DNA from 2 places in the Streptomyces sp. NPDC093544 genome. Region 2 is predicted to be linked to the other one. Evidence: riboswitches for the same ligand, from Rfam matches in the RefSeq annotation. Region 2 holds a riboswitch; the other holds the start of a gene.
The links. Region 2 has a riboswitch for glycine ahead of gcvP (aminomethyl-transferring glycine dehydrogenase). Riboswitches for the same ligand answer to the same signal wherever they lie in the genome.
Positions count from the first base shown of each region.

Region 1: linked by a shared signal. The riboswitch ahead of gcvT (glycine cleavage system aminomethyltransferase GcvT) and the one ahead of gcvP (aminomethyl-transferring glycine dehydrogenase) in region 2 are both predicted to bind glycine.

Region 1 is NZ_JBFBEA010000003.1:334,595-340,989, reverse strand. Features, by position in the region: gene glyA (serine hydroxymethyltransferase) at 1-1,217, opposite strand, end outside; gene gcvH (glycine cleavage system protein GcvH) at 1,232-1,609, opposite strand; gene gcvT (glycine cleavage system aminomethyltransferase GcvT) at 1,766-2,884, opposite strand; glycine riboswitch at 3,032-3,128, opposite strand; gene AB0N66_RS05845 (AAA family ATPase) at 3,397-4,065, shown strand; gene AB0N66_RS05840 (enhanced serine sensitivity protein SseB) at 4,194-4,997, shown strand; gene AB0N66_RS05835 (enhanced serine sensitivity protein SseB C-terminal domain-containing protein) at 5,202-5,996, shown strand.
Region 2 is NZ_JBFBEA010000047.1:28,054-34,448, forward strand. Features, by position in the region: gene AB0N66_RS40275 (DUF5999 family protein) at 323-529, shown strand; gene gcvP (aminomethyl-transferring glycine dehydrogenase) at 741-3,626, opposite strand; glycine riboswitch at 3,809-3,904, opposite strand; gene AB0N66_RS40285 (PRC-barrel domain-containing protein) at 4,020-4,391, shown strand; gene AB0N66_RS40290 (DNA polymerase IV) at 4,529-5,899, opposite strand; gene AB0N66_RS40295 (MerR family transcriptional regulator) at 5,978-6,395, opposite strand, start outside.

The DNA of each region.
Region 1 (6,395 bases), on a different contig from region 2:
AGCGAGTCGACGTCGTACGACGGCTTCAGCGCTTCCGCGATGATGTCCGCGACCTCGGTGAAGTCCTCGGTCGTGAAGCCGCGGGTCGCCAGGGCCGGCGTACCGATGCGGAGACCCGAGGTCACCATCGGCGGGCGCGGGTCGTTCGGGATGGCGTTGCGGTTGACCGTGATGCCGACCTCGTGGAGACGGTCCTCGGCCTGCTGCCCGTCCAGCTCGGAGTTACGCAGGTCTACCAGGACGAGGTGCACGTCCGTGCCGCCGGAGAGCACGTCCACGCCCACGGCCTTCACGTCGTCCTGGACCAGCCGCTCCGCCAGGATCCGCGCACCGTCCAGCGTCCGCTGCTGGCGCTCCTTGAAGTCGTCCGTCGCGGCGACCTTGAAGGAGACGGCCTTGGCGGCGATCACATGCTCCAGCGGGCCACCCTGCTGGCCCGGGAAGACCGCCGAGTTGATCTTCTTGGCGAGTTCGGCCGTGGACAGGATCACGCCACCGCGCGGGCCGCCCAGCGTCTTGTGGGTGGTGGTCGTGACGACATGGGCGTGCGGCACGGGGTTGGGGTGCAGGCCCGCCGCCACCAGACCGGCGAAGTGCGCCATGTCGACCATCAGGTACGCGCCGACCTCGTCCGCGATCCGGCGGAACTCGGCGAAGTCCAGCTGGCGCGGATACGCCGACCAGCCCGCCACGATCAGCTTCGGCTGGGACTCCTTGGCGAGCTTCTCGACCTCGGTCATGTCGACCTGGCCGGTGGCTTCGTCCACGTGGTACGCGACCACGTTGTAGAGCTTGCCAGAGAAGTTGATCTTCATGCCGTGGGTCAGGTGCCCGCCGTGCGCGAGGTTCAGACCCATGATCGTGTCGCCCGGCTTGAGCAGCGCGAACATCGCGGCCGCGTTGGCCTGGGCGCCCGAGTGGGGCTGCACGTTGGCGTGCTCGGCACCGAAGAGCGCCTTGACGCGGTCGATGGCGATCTGCTCGATGACATCGACGTGCTCACAGCCGCCGTAGTAGCGGCGGCCGGGGTAGCCCTCGGCGTACTTGTTGGTCAGGACCGAGCCCTGGGCCTCCATGACCGCGACCGGAGCGAAGTTCTCCGAGGCGATCATTTCGAGGGTGGACTGCTGGCGGTGCAGTTCGGCGTCGACGGCGGCGGCGACGTCGGGGTCGAGTTCGTGGAGGGGCGTGTTCAGAATCGACTTGGGTTCAGACATGGGGCTACGACTCCTCAGCCGGCGGTGAAAGCGGTGTACTCGTCGGCGGAGAGCAGGTCGTCCGGCTCGTCCGCGACGCGCACCTTGAACAGCCAGCCGCCCGCGAAGGGGGCCGAGTTGACCAGCGCGGGGTCGTCCACCACGTCCTGGTTGAACTCCACGATCTCGCCGGTGACCGGCGCGTACAGGTCGCTCACCGACTTGGTCGACTCCAGTTCACCGCAGGACTCGCCCGCGGTCACCGTGTCACCGACCTCCGGAAGCTGGGCGTAGACGACATCGCCGAGCGCGTTGGCCGCGAACTCGGTGATGCCGACCGTCGAGACGCCGTCCTCGGCGACCGACAGCCACTCGTGCTCCTTGCTGTAGCGCAGCTGCTGGGGGTTGCTCATGTCCTGAATTCTCCTGTACGCGGGGGAGTGCTGATGACGGGGGGAGGGGTGATGAGCAGGGCGGATGTGCCCGGTGTCACGTCTGGCGGATGTGCCCTGCTGACGTCCGGCCACCGTGACCGCGAGCGAGCCCGAAGCCCGGCCTGTGGGCCAGTCTCACTTCTGGCGCTTGTAGAACGGCAGCGCCACGACCTCGTACGGCTCGTGACTGCCCCGGATGTCCACACCCACTCCGGCGGTACCCGGAGCGGAGTGCGCGGCGTCGACGTAGGCGATAGCGATCGGCTTGCCCAGTGTCGGGGACGGGGCGCCCGAGGTGACCTCGCCGACGACCTTGCCGTCGGCGACGACGGCGTACCCCGCGCGCGGGACGCGACGGCCCTCGGCGATCAGACCGACGAGCACCCGCGGGGGGTTCTCAAGAGCGGCCGCGGCGGCTTCGGAGAGCGCGTCGCGCCCCACGAAGTCGCCCTCCTTCTCGAACTTCACGACCCGGCCGAGGCCGGCGTCGAAGGGGGTGAGCGAGGTGCTCAGCTCATGCCCGTACAGCGGCATGCCCGCCTCCAGGCGCAGGGTGTCCCGGCAGGACAGACCGCATGGGATCAGGCCGACGCCCTCGCCCGCCTTGGTCAGCGCCTGCCACAGCTCCACGGCGTGCGCCGGCTTCACGAACAGCTCGAAGCCGTCCTCGCCGGTGTAGCCGGTGCGCGCGATGAGCGCCGGGACGCCCGCGACCGTGCCGGGCAGACCCGCGTAGTACTTCAGGCCGTCGAGGTCGGCGTCGGTGAGGGACTTGAGGATGCCGGGGGATTCCGGTCCCTGTACGGCGATCAGCGCGTACGCGTCACGGTCGTCCCGCACGACGGCGTCGAAGCCCGCCGAACGCTCCACGAGCGCGTCCAGCACCACCTGGGCGTTGGAGGCATTGGCGACGACCATGTACTCGGCATCGGCCAGCCGGTACACGATCAGGTCGTCGAGGATGCCGCCGTCCGCCTGGCAGATCATGGTGTACCGGGCGCGGCCGGCGCCGACCGAGGCGATGTTGCCGACCAGCGCGTAGCTGAGGAGTGCGGCGGCCTGGGGCCCGCTGACCGTGATCTCACCCATGTGCGAGAGGTCGAAGAGGCCGGCCTTCGTGCGGACGGCGATGTGCTCGTCGCGTTCGGAGCCGTAGCGCAGGGGCATGTCCCAGCCCGCGAAGTCGGTCATCGTCGCGCCGAGCGAGCGATGCAGGGCATCGAGCGCGGTGTGACGGGGTGCGTTACTGCTCATCGGTGGGGCTCCCAAGGCATGACGGCGAGGTCGTTCCTCCCCATCTGTCATCGGAACCTGAGAGGTTCATCACGACCCCGCGAAACGGTGGTCATGACTTGCACCTTGGGTGGGGCCACTGGTCAGCGGCCCGCTTTTCAGATGTGCCTCGCCCGCGCGGTACGGGGCCTGAGAGATTCAAGGGAGGGACTTGCTCCTTCGGCGCCCAGGGCGACGTGCCCCGGGACTCTCCCGCGCGGATTCAAGCGGCCGGTATGCAGTTGGCGCGCACATCATTGCACGCATCCCGGAGACACGGGAGGGGCACCTCCGAACACCCCCCTCACGGCAGCCCACGGCACCCCACGGCAACCCATGGCGACCCGCGGCAACCCACAGTGACTCACAGCGCCTTACAGTGACTTGTAACCAGCCTGTGGCAGACCGATTACGGAAACAGGAAGCACCGCGCATTACCTTCTCTTTACACTCGGCGGGGATGGGACTCCAGACCCATGGGGAGGACGATCACGGTGAACAGGACCACGGCGTACGCGACATCGACGGGTCTCGCGCTGCCCAAGCAGCCCGGTGCCCCGGCCAGGGAGGCGTGCGACCCGCTCCCGACTGCTGTCGTCCGCGACCTCAGGGAGCGCGCGGGACACAGCCCGCACGGCCTGCACTTCGGCAGCTCCGACGTCGTCGTGGTCACCGGACTCCCCGGCAGCGGCAAGTCGACCCTGATGCGCCGTGCCGTCTCGGGCCCGCGTATCGACTCGCAGGACACCCGCGACCGTTGGGACGGACGGATGTCCCGCTGGCTCCCGTACGCGCTCTACCGCCCCCTCGTCCGCCTCGCCCATTACACGGGCCTGCACCGCGCGTTGCGCTCCGGCGCCGGAGTCGTCGTACACGACTGCGGTACGCAGGCCTGGGTCCGCCGCTGGCTCTCCCGCGAGGCCCGCCGCCGTGGCGGCGCGCTGCACCTGCTGCTCCTCGATGTCACGCCCGGCACGGCGCTTGACGGCCAGCGCGAGCGCGGCCGCGGCGTCTCGCGGTACGCGTTCGGGCGCCACCGCGGCGCGGTCACCCGGCTGCTGCGTTCCGTCGAGAAGGGCGACCTGCCGGAGGGCTGCGGTTCCGCGGTGCTCATCGACCGGGACGCGGCGGACGTACTGCGCCGGATCGACTTCGGCGGCTGAGAGCGGCTGAGAGCGGCGGGGAACCGCTGAGAGCGGCCGAAGCGGCGGAGATTCCGTACAAGCCCACTAATCTAGCCAGCCGGAACACCGGAACAGTGGTTCACAGCAGGCGGTAGACAGGTAGGCAGATGGACTTCCCCCAATTCCCCGACTTCCCCGGCCTCCCGGCGCAGGCGCACCCCCATCCGCACGGCGGATGGCCGGGCAACGAACTGGAGGAGGTGCTCGCCGCGTCCCTCGGCGTGCCCGCGGGGCACTCGTCGGGTGCCCGCATCGTCGAGGTCCTCGGCCGCAGCTTCGTCTGGGTCCCGCTGCCGAACGGCGGCGGGACGCAGAGCGGCCCGCTCGACCTGCCCACGCTGGAGATCGCGGGTCAGGCGTACGTCCCTGTCTTCAGCTCCGAGGAGCAGTTCCGCCAAGTCACCGGCGGGCACATGTCGTACACGATCGCGCCCGCCGTCGAGTTCGCCCGCGGGCTGCCCCCGCAGGTCGGCATCGTGGTCAACCCGGACGGCGTGGTCGGCGTACCACTGCCGCCCCTCGCGGTCGCCGAACTGTGCCGCGCCCGGCGTACGCCTCTCGACGGGTCCGCGAGCGGCGGCCGGGTGCGGCTCTTCGAGCCCGACTGGCAGGACGACCCGGTGGACTTCCTGTCCGCGGCCTCCGCCGAGTTCGCCGGGACCGGCGTCGTGCTGACCGCCCGCCGCTGCCTGGCCAGCATCGAGGGCGGCGCACCCGTGATGTTCATCGGCGTCGAACTCTCGCTGTGGGAGGGCGAGGCCCGCACGCTCCCCCTGGACGCGCTGGGACGTGCGCTGGGCCGGGTCCCGGTCGACCGCCCCGTGAACCTGGTTCTCCTGGACATCACCCAGGACCCGGTGGGCGACTGGATGCGCGAGCGGGTGCGGCCCTTCTACCACCGGGGTCACTAGGAGCGCCCCGTCAGGGGCGCGGGGCTGTGACATTGTGCGGCTCCGCCGCGTGGGCGCGAGCAACCACAGCCGGCCCGCGGTCGCGGACGGCAGCAAGTCCCGAGCTCTTACGCGGCTTTCCGAGCGGAGCGTCCCGCACCGGTGTCAGGGTCGCCGCTTAAGCTGGTTTCATATCCGGGGCAACTTCGCGAAGGGGCGGTACAGGTGAGCGCCAGCGGCACCGCGGCCGGGCAGGTCGAGCACATGCTGCGCCAGGTGACGCCCGGGCGTTACGACGCCTACGAGGCGCTCCTGCGCGCGCTCGCGGCCCCGTCGGCAGGCCAGGTCTGGATGCTGCTCTGGCACGGCCAGTCCGGCTCCCCGGACGCGCAGTACGGAAACATGCAGGTGGACGGCTTCGGGTACGCGCCCTGTGTGACCTCCGCCCAGGAGCTCTCGGCCAGCGGCTGGAACCGTTCGTACGAGGTCGTCGACGGCCTCGACGTCGCCCGCACCCTGTACCCCGACCAGTTCGGCCTCTGGTTGAACCCGCACGCCCCCGGCGGCGGCGTCGGTATCCCCTGGCTCGATCTGCGCCGTATCGCCACCGGCCTGGAGCGCCAGCCCGCGGGCCCGCTCAGGCTCTCCGAGCCGGGCATCGAGATCCCGCAGTTCTACGCCCTGCTCACGCAGAACGCGCACCGCACGTCCGCCGTGCGCTCGCTGCGCCGCGCCTGGGTACAGCCCGCGCTCGGGGCGCCCTATCTGGCCATCGGTCTCGATGTGTACGACACCTCGCCGCCGGCCGTCGACTCGGTGCGGGCGATGATGCAGCAGTCCATCGGCGCGGTGCCGGACGGGCTGCCCGTCTCGACGGTCGCGATGTCCGACGAGTACGACCCGGTGGCGATGTGGCTGCGGTCCAACGCGCGACCCTTCTACGACCGTGAAGCCCATGCGGCTCCGGCGCAGGCACCGGTGGCCGGTGGCTACGGCTATCCGCAGTCCCGGTCATACTGATCCCTGTTCCACCGCTGAACCCATCCTGGCCCCGCCACGTCCTGATTTCCGCATGCCGTGACCTCGCGTCTGACCTGCGGCTCGACAGACGTAAGGGTTGGATGTCCCCTTTGAGGCTGACACCAGCCTAAAGGGCGCCTCATGGCCCCTTCCACCCCAACTGCCCCGTGTCCGCCCCGCGTTACCCACTGTTCGGATAACGGAATCCCCTTAACCGCATCACGGTTGCGCATACTTTCACCGCCAGACCTGGCACGTGATCGTGGCGGCCATGAAGACTCCCGTGCAGACATGGGGTCATCGATCCTGTGAGTGAGTGCAAGTCGAAGTAACAGCCCGGGTCTCCAGGCCGCATCATCTGCGGCCGCTCCCGGCATGCAAGTGAACCAAGCCGCAGAC
Region 2 (6,395 bases):
CTCTCGGCAGCGGGGCACGTCGCTCGTTCGGGCCCCATACCGCTCGTACGAGGGAAAACGCCTCCCGCGCCCGACCGGACTAGCCCCATCCGGCCACCGCGAACCACCCGAAAAGTCAGCACAGTTGGAATGAACCGTCCGCACGGGTGATGCGTCATCAACCTGTGAGGAGTGCTGCCGCTAAATCCCTGCGGATTGACGCCCGTAGGGCAACACTGGGTTCCAAACCACACATCAACGGGGGGCGGCCATGACCACATCGAGCCGCGGGACAGACACCACAGCCATCACTCACATCTCAACCCAGCGAAAGATCCCACCAATGTGCCAGCACAAGACGCCGTGCCCGACAGCCGAATCCGCCGACCGGGAGTCCGCCCGTCTCATGGCGCACCACCCGGAGCAGGGGTGGAGCCTGCTGTGCAACGGCGTCCTGCTCTTCGAGGACACCGGTGAGCTCCTGCCGGATGGCCAGATCATCGCCCCGCACCGCCCGCTGGGCAGCGAACACGTGATGACGGCGGCCTGAACCGCACAACCGGGTGGCTGCGGCAGAGCCGCCCAGTACATAGAGGGGCCGGCCCGGAGACGCATTCTCCGAACCGGCCCCGACGCACATCCGAGGGTGATTACTCCCCGTAACCGTCCAAGTCCCGAGCGCTGATCAGTCCTCGTAGGCGCACAGGTCCTTTAGCCCTGATCAGTCCCCGTAGGCATCCAGGCCACGACCCCTGACCAGTTCAGTCCTCGTACGCGTCCAGCGGCGGGCAGGAGCAGACCAGGTTCCGGTCGCCGTACGCCTGGTCGATCCGGCGCACCGGCGGCCAGTACTTGTCCGCGACCGAGACACCGGCCGGGAAGACGGCCTCCTCACGGCTGTAGCCGTGCTCCCACTCCCCGCCCAGCGAGGCGGCGGTGTGCGGAGCGTTGCGCAACGGGTTGTCGTCCGCCGCCCACTCGCCCGAGCCGACCTTCTCGACCTCCGCGCGGATGGCGATCATCGCCTCGCAGAACCGGTCGAGCTCGACCAGGTCCTCGGATTCGGTCGGCTCGATCATCAGCGTGCCGGCCACCGGGAACGACATCGTCGGCGCGTGGAACCCGTAGTCGATCAGGCGCTTGGCGATGTCGTCGACACTCACACCGGTCGCCTTGGTCAGCGGCCGCAGGTCGATGATGCACTCATGCGCGACGAGCCCGCCGGGACCGGTGTAGAGCACCGGGTAGTGCGGCTCCAGGCGCTTGGCGATGTAGTTCGCGGACAGCACGGCCACCTGCGTGGCACGCTTCAGCCCCTCACCGCCCATGAGCCGGACGTACGCCCACGAGATCGGCAGGATGCCCGCGGAACCCCACGGAGCGGCCGAGATCGGGCCGACACCGGTCTCGGGACCGGCCGCCGGCTGCAAGGGGTGGTTCGGCAGGTACGGCGCCAGGTGCGCGCGGACACCGACCGGACCGACGCCCGGACCGCCGCCGCCGTGCGGGATGCAGAACGTCTTGTGCAGGTTGAGGTGCGAGACGTCACCACCGAAGTGACCCGGCTTGGCAAGCCCCACCAGGGCGTTGAGGTTGGCGCCGTCCACATACACCTGGCCGCCCGCCTCGTGCACCTGGGCGCAGATGTCGGCGACGTGCTCCTCGAAGACACCATGCGTCGAGGGGTACGTGATCATCAGCACGGACAGTTCGTCGCGGTACTGCTCGATCTTGGCACGCAGATCCTCGACGTCGATCTCGCCGTCGTCCGCCGTCTTCACGACGACGACCTTCATGCCGGCCATCACGGCGCTCGCCGCGTTCGTGCCGTGCGCGGAGGAGGGGATCAGGCACACGGTGCGCTGCTCGTCACCGTTCGCGCGGTGGTATCCGCGTACGGCGAGCAGACCGGCCAGCTCACCCTGCGAACCGGCATTGGGCTGCAGCGACACCTTGTCGTACCCGGTGACCTCGGCGAGCCGCTCCTCCAGCTCATGGATGAGCGTGAGGTAGCCCTGCGCCTGCTCGGCGGGCGCGAAGGGGTGCAACTGCCCGAACTCGGGCCAGGTGACCGGCTCCATCTCGGTCGTCGCGTTGAGCTTCATCGTGCAGGAGCCCAGCGGGATCATGCCGCGGTCCAGCGCGTAGTCACGGTCGGAGAGCTTGCGCAGGTAGCGCAGCATCGCCGTCTCGGAGCGGTACTGGTGGAACACCGGGTGCGCGAGGTACTCGTCGGTGCGCAGCAGCGCGGACGGAAGACTGTCCTCGACGGTCGAGTCCAAGGCCTCGACATCGCCCTCGACACCGAACGCGGTCCACACGGCGGCCAGTTGCCTGCGCGTGGTGGTCTCGTCGCACGAGATCGACACCCGGTCGGCGTCGACGAGGTGCAGGTTGACCCCCTGGTCGCGCGCTCCCGCCACTATCTCGGCGGCCCGGCCCTGGGCACGCACGGTCAGCGTGTCGAAGTAGGCGCCGTGTACGACCTCGACGCCGCCCGCCTTCAGCCCCTCGGCGAGAATCGTCGCGTACCGGTGCGTACGCCGCGCGATCGTCTTCAGCCCTTCGGGACCGTGATAGACGGCGTACATGCCGGCCATCACCGCGAGCAGCACCTGAGCCGTACAGATGTTGCTCGTCGCCTTCTCACGACGGATGTGCTGCTCCCGCGTCTGCAGCGCAAGCCGGTAGGCCTTGTGCCCGTCCGCGTCGACGGACACACCCACCAGCCGGCCCGGCAGGCTGCGCGCGAACTTCTCGCGCACCGCCATGTACCCGGCGTGCGGACCGCCGAAGGCCATCGGCACACCGAACCGCTGCGTCGTACCGACCGCGATGTCCGCGCCCAGCTCTCCTGGCGCGGTCAGCAATGTCAGGGCAAGCAGATCGGCGGCGACGGTGACGACCGCACCCAGCTCGTGCGCCTGCTCGACAAGCGGCTTGATGTCGCGTACGGCACCGGAGGCGCCCGGGTACTGGATCAGTACGCCGTTGATCTCACGCCCGGCGATCTCAGCCGGGACGCCCGCGCTCAGGTCGGCGACGACGACCTCGACGCCGGTCGGCTCGGCGCGGGTCCGGATGACCGCGACGGTCTGCGGCATCACGTCCGCGTCGACCAGGAAAAGACCCTTCTTGTTCTTGCCCATGCGCCGGGACAGCGCCATCGCCTCGGCGGCCGCGGTGCTCTCGTCGAGCAGCGAGGCACCCGACGTCGGCAGCCCGGTCAGCTCGGCGACGACGGTCTGGAAGTTCAGCAGCGCTTCGAGGCGGCCCTGCGAGATCTCCGGCTGATACGGCGTGTACGCCGTGTACCAGGCCGGGCTCTCCATGACGTTCCGAAGGATCACCGGCGGGGTGAAGGTCCCGTAGTAGCCGAGCCCGATCATCGAGTCGAGCACCTGGTTACGGTCCGCGAGGGAGCGCAGCTCGGCCAGGACCTCGGCCTCGGTGCGCGCGCCCGGCAGGTCCAGCGCCTCGGCGTTCTTGATCACGTCCGGCACCGCGGTGGCCGTGAGCTCGTCGAGCGAGCCGTATCCGACCTGCGCGAGCATCTTGGCCCGCGCTCCGGTGTCGGGCCCGATATGGCGCTGCTCGAAGGGAATTCCCTGTTCGAGCTCGGAGAGCGGAATGCGAGGGGCGGTCATTGCGGAGGCCTCCTGGTCTGACACGACCTTCGAGGGGCACCCCGGCACGGGTACCCCGACGGCCTCCCCCTCTGTCATCTCACAACCTGAGAGCTTCACCGGCCCGCCCGCCCGCTGCGACCCGATTTTCACCGTCGGTGAGAGCGGGGGCCATCGGCACCCGCTCTGCTTTCCAGAGTGACCTCGTCCGTGCGGTACGTGGGCCTGAGAGATTCCGGGGAGGATTTGCTCCTTCGGCGCCTCCGATGAAGTCTGGAGGACTCTCCCGCACAGGGTCAGCAGCCGCTTGCCAGCCTACCAGCGAGGACAACTCCCGAGGCTTCGAGTGGCCACCTTCCTGAATCTGCTCTTTTGTAGTGCTTACGGATGAGTTGCGACCAAATGGAGGGCAACGTGCAGACCGACATCGATCCGCGCAACCTGATCGGCCGCAAGGCATTCGACCGCAACGGAGCAAAGATCGGCACGATCGACGAGGTGTACCTCGACGACGCGACCGGGGTCCCGGAGTGGGCGGCCATACGCACGGGCCTGTTCAGCAGGGACGCCTTCGTGCCCCTGGAGCCCAGCGAACTCGTCGAAGGCACCCTGCGCATCCCCTTCGAGCGGGCCCTGATCAAGGACGCGCCCGACTTCGGCGTCGGTCGCCACCTCTCCCCCGAACAGGAACTCCAGCTCTACCACCACTACGGCCTCGACGTGGCATCCCCGCCTCCCGCACCGGACCGCGACTTCGGCCGCCTGGCAGGCACGGACGAGCCTTGACGGCACAGCCGGGCCCTCACGCGGGACACGCGGGGACCTGCGCACCAGCCGCAGACGGCCCGCGGCACTGAACCGGCCTTCAACCGCGGGGACCTGTGCACCAGCCACAGACGAGGCCCGCAGCACTGAACCTGCCTTCAGCCGTCGCAACGACGCCCAACGGTCTCGGCCACCAAGGGCAACGGCTCCGCCGGCTCCAGCTCCGGATCGCCGGTCCGGAACGTCCGTACCCGCCCTGGCTCGGAGTACGGCGTCTCGAACCGAACGGTCACCCGCCCGAGCCCGCTGCCCTGCACCCACCCGTGCCCGAACTCGGCGTGCCGCACATCGTGCCCCGCGGGCCACCGCCGCTCAGCCGGCGGCACCTGCTCCTCGGCGGACTCCTCCGCCACCTCCTCCTCGGTGTGCTCCAGCGCCGCAAGCTCCCCCGCGGCGGCCTGCGCCTGCGCGAACAGGTCCTCCTGCGTGTAGTCGGCCAGCCCGGAGACACCCACGCCGAGCAGCCGTACGCCACCGGTCGTGTCCACCGACTCAAGGAGCCGCGCGGCCGCCTCCCGCACCACCCCGGGGTCGTCCGTGGGCCCCCGCAGCGTCTCGGACCGGGTCAGCGTCGAGAAGTCGTACCTCCGCACCTTCAGCACGATGGTGCGCCCCGACAGACCGGCTCCACGCAACCGCTGCACACACCGGTCGGCGAGCCGCTGCACCTCCAGACCGACTCGCACCCGGTCATGGATGTCCACGTCGTACGTGTCTTCGACGGACACCGACTTGGTCTCCCGCTCGGCGACCACGGGCCGGTCGTCGCGCGCCAGCGCCATCGCGTACAGCGCATGCCCGTGGGACTTCCCCAGCAGCCGCACGAGCTCGTCCTCGCCCGCCTCGGCGAGCTCCTCGACCGTTGTTATCCCGGCCCGTCTCAGATGGTCACCCGTCGCAGGCCCCACGCCCGGCAGCGTCCGCACCGACATGGGCCCCAGCAGCGCACGCTCGGTCCCCGGCTCTATCAGCACGAGGCCGTCGGGCTTGGCCTGCTCCGAGGCGATCTTCGCGAGCATCTTGGACGCGGCGAGCCCCACCGATCCTGTGAGCCCCGTGACGGCCCGGATGTCCGCGCGCAGCTTCACCCCGGTCAGCCGCGCCGACGCCTCGTCCCAGGCCGCTTCGCCTGCCTCCAGATCGACGAACGCCTCGTCCAGGCTCAACGGCTCCACCAGCGGTGACAGCCCCCGCAGCAGGCCCATCACCTGCTCGCTGACCTCCCGGTAGATCTCGAAGCGCGGCACGAGATACGCGGCGTTCGGCGCGAGCCGGCGTGCCTGGGCCATGGGCATCGCCGAGTGCACTCCGAAGACCCGTGCCTCGTACGAGCAGGTGGAGACGACTCCACGTGGTCCGAGCCCGCCCACGACGACCGCTTTCCCGCGCAGGCTCGGCTTGGACGCCTGCTCCGCCGAGGCGAAGAAGGCATCCATGTCGAGATGCAGGATCGTGGGCGCGGTTCTCACATCTCCGATGCTGCCCTACGCCACTGACAATGCCCCGGCAAGCCGGGGCACCATCAGCCTGTTCCGCTCCTCAGATCCTCAGACCGCGCGATTGCGCCTTCGTGCCAGCTCGTCAGCGGGGTTGTTCGCCAGGAGCGTCTCGCCCGTGTCCACCCGCTCCCCGTGCAGCTGCGAGAGCGCACCCTCGACATCCCGCCACACCACGCCCACGGCGATCCCGAAGACCCCCTGGCCGCCCTGGAGCAGCGCATGGACCTCATCGGGGGATGTGCACTCGTAGACCGTGGCGCCGTCGCTCATCAGCGTCATCCTTTCCAGATCCCGGAAACCGCGCTCCCTGAGGTGCTGGACCGTGGTGCGGATGTTCTGCAGCGACACCCCGGTGTCGAGGAACCGCTTGACGATCTTCAGGACGACCACGTCCCTGAAGCTGTACAGCCGCTGTGTCCCCGACCCGTAGGCGGGCCGCACGCTCGGCTCGACCAGCCCGGTCCTC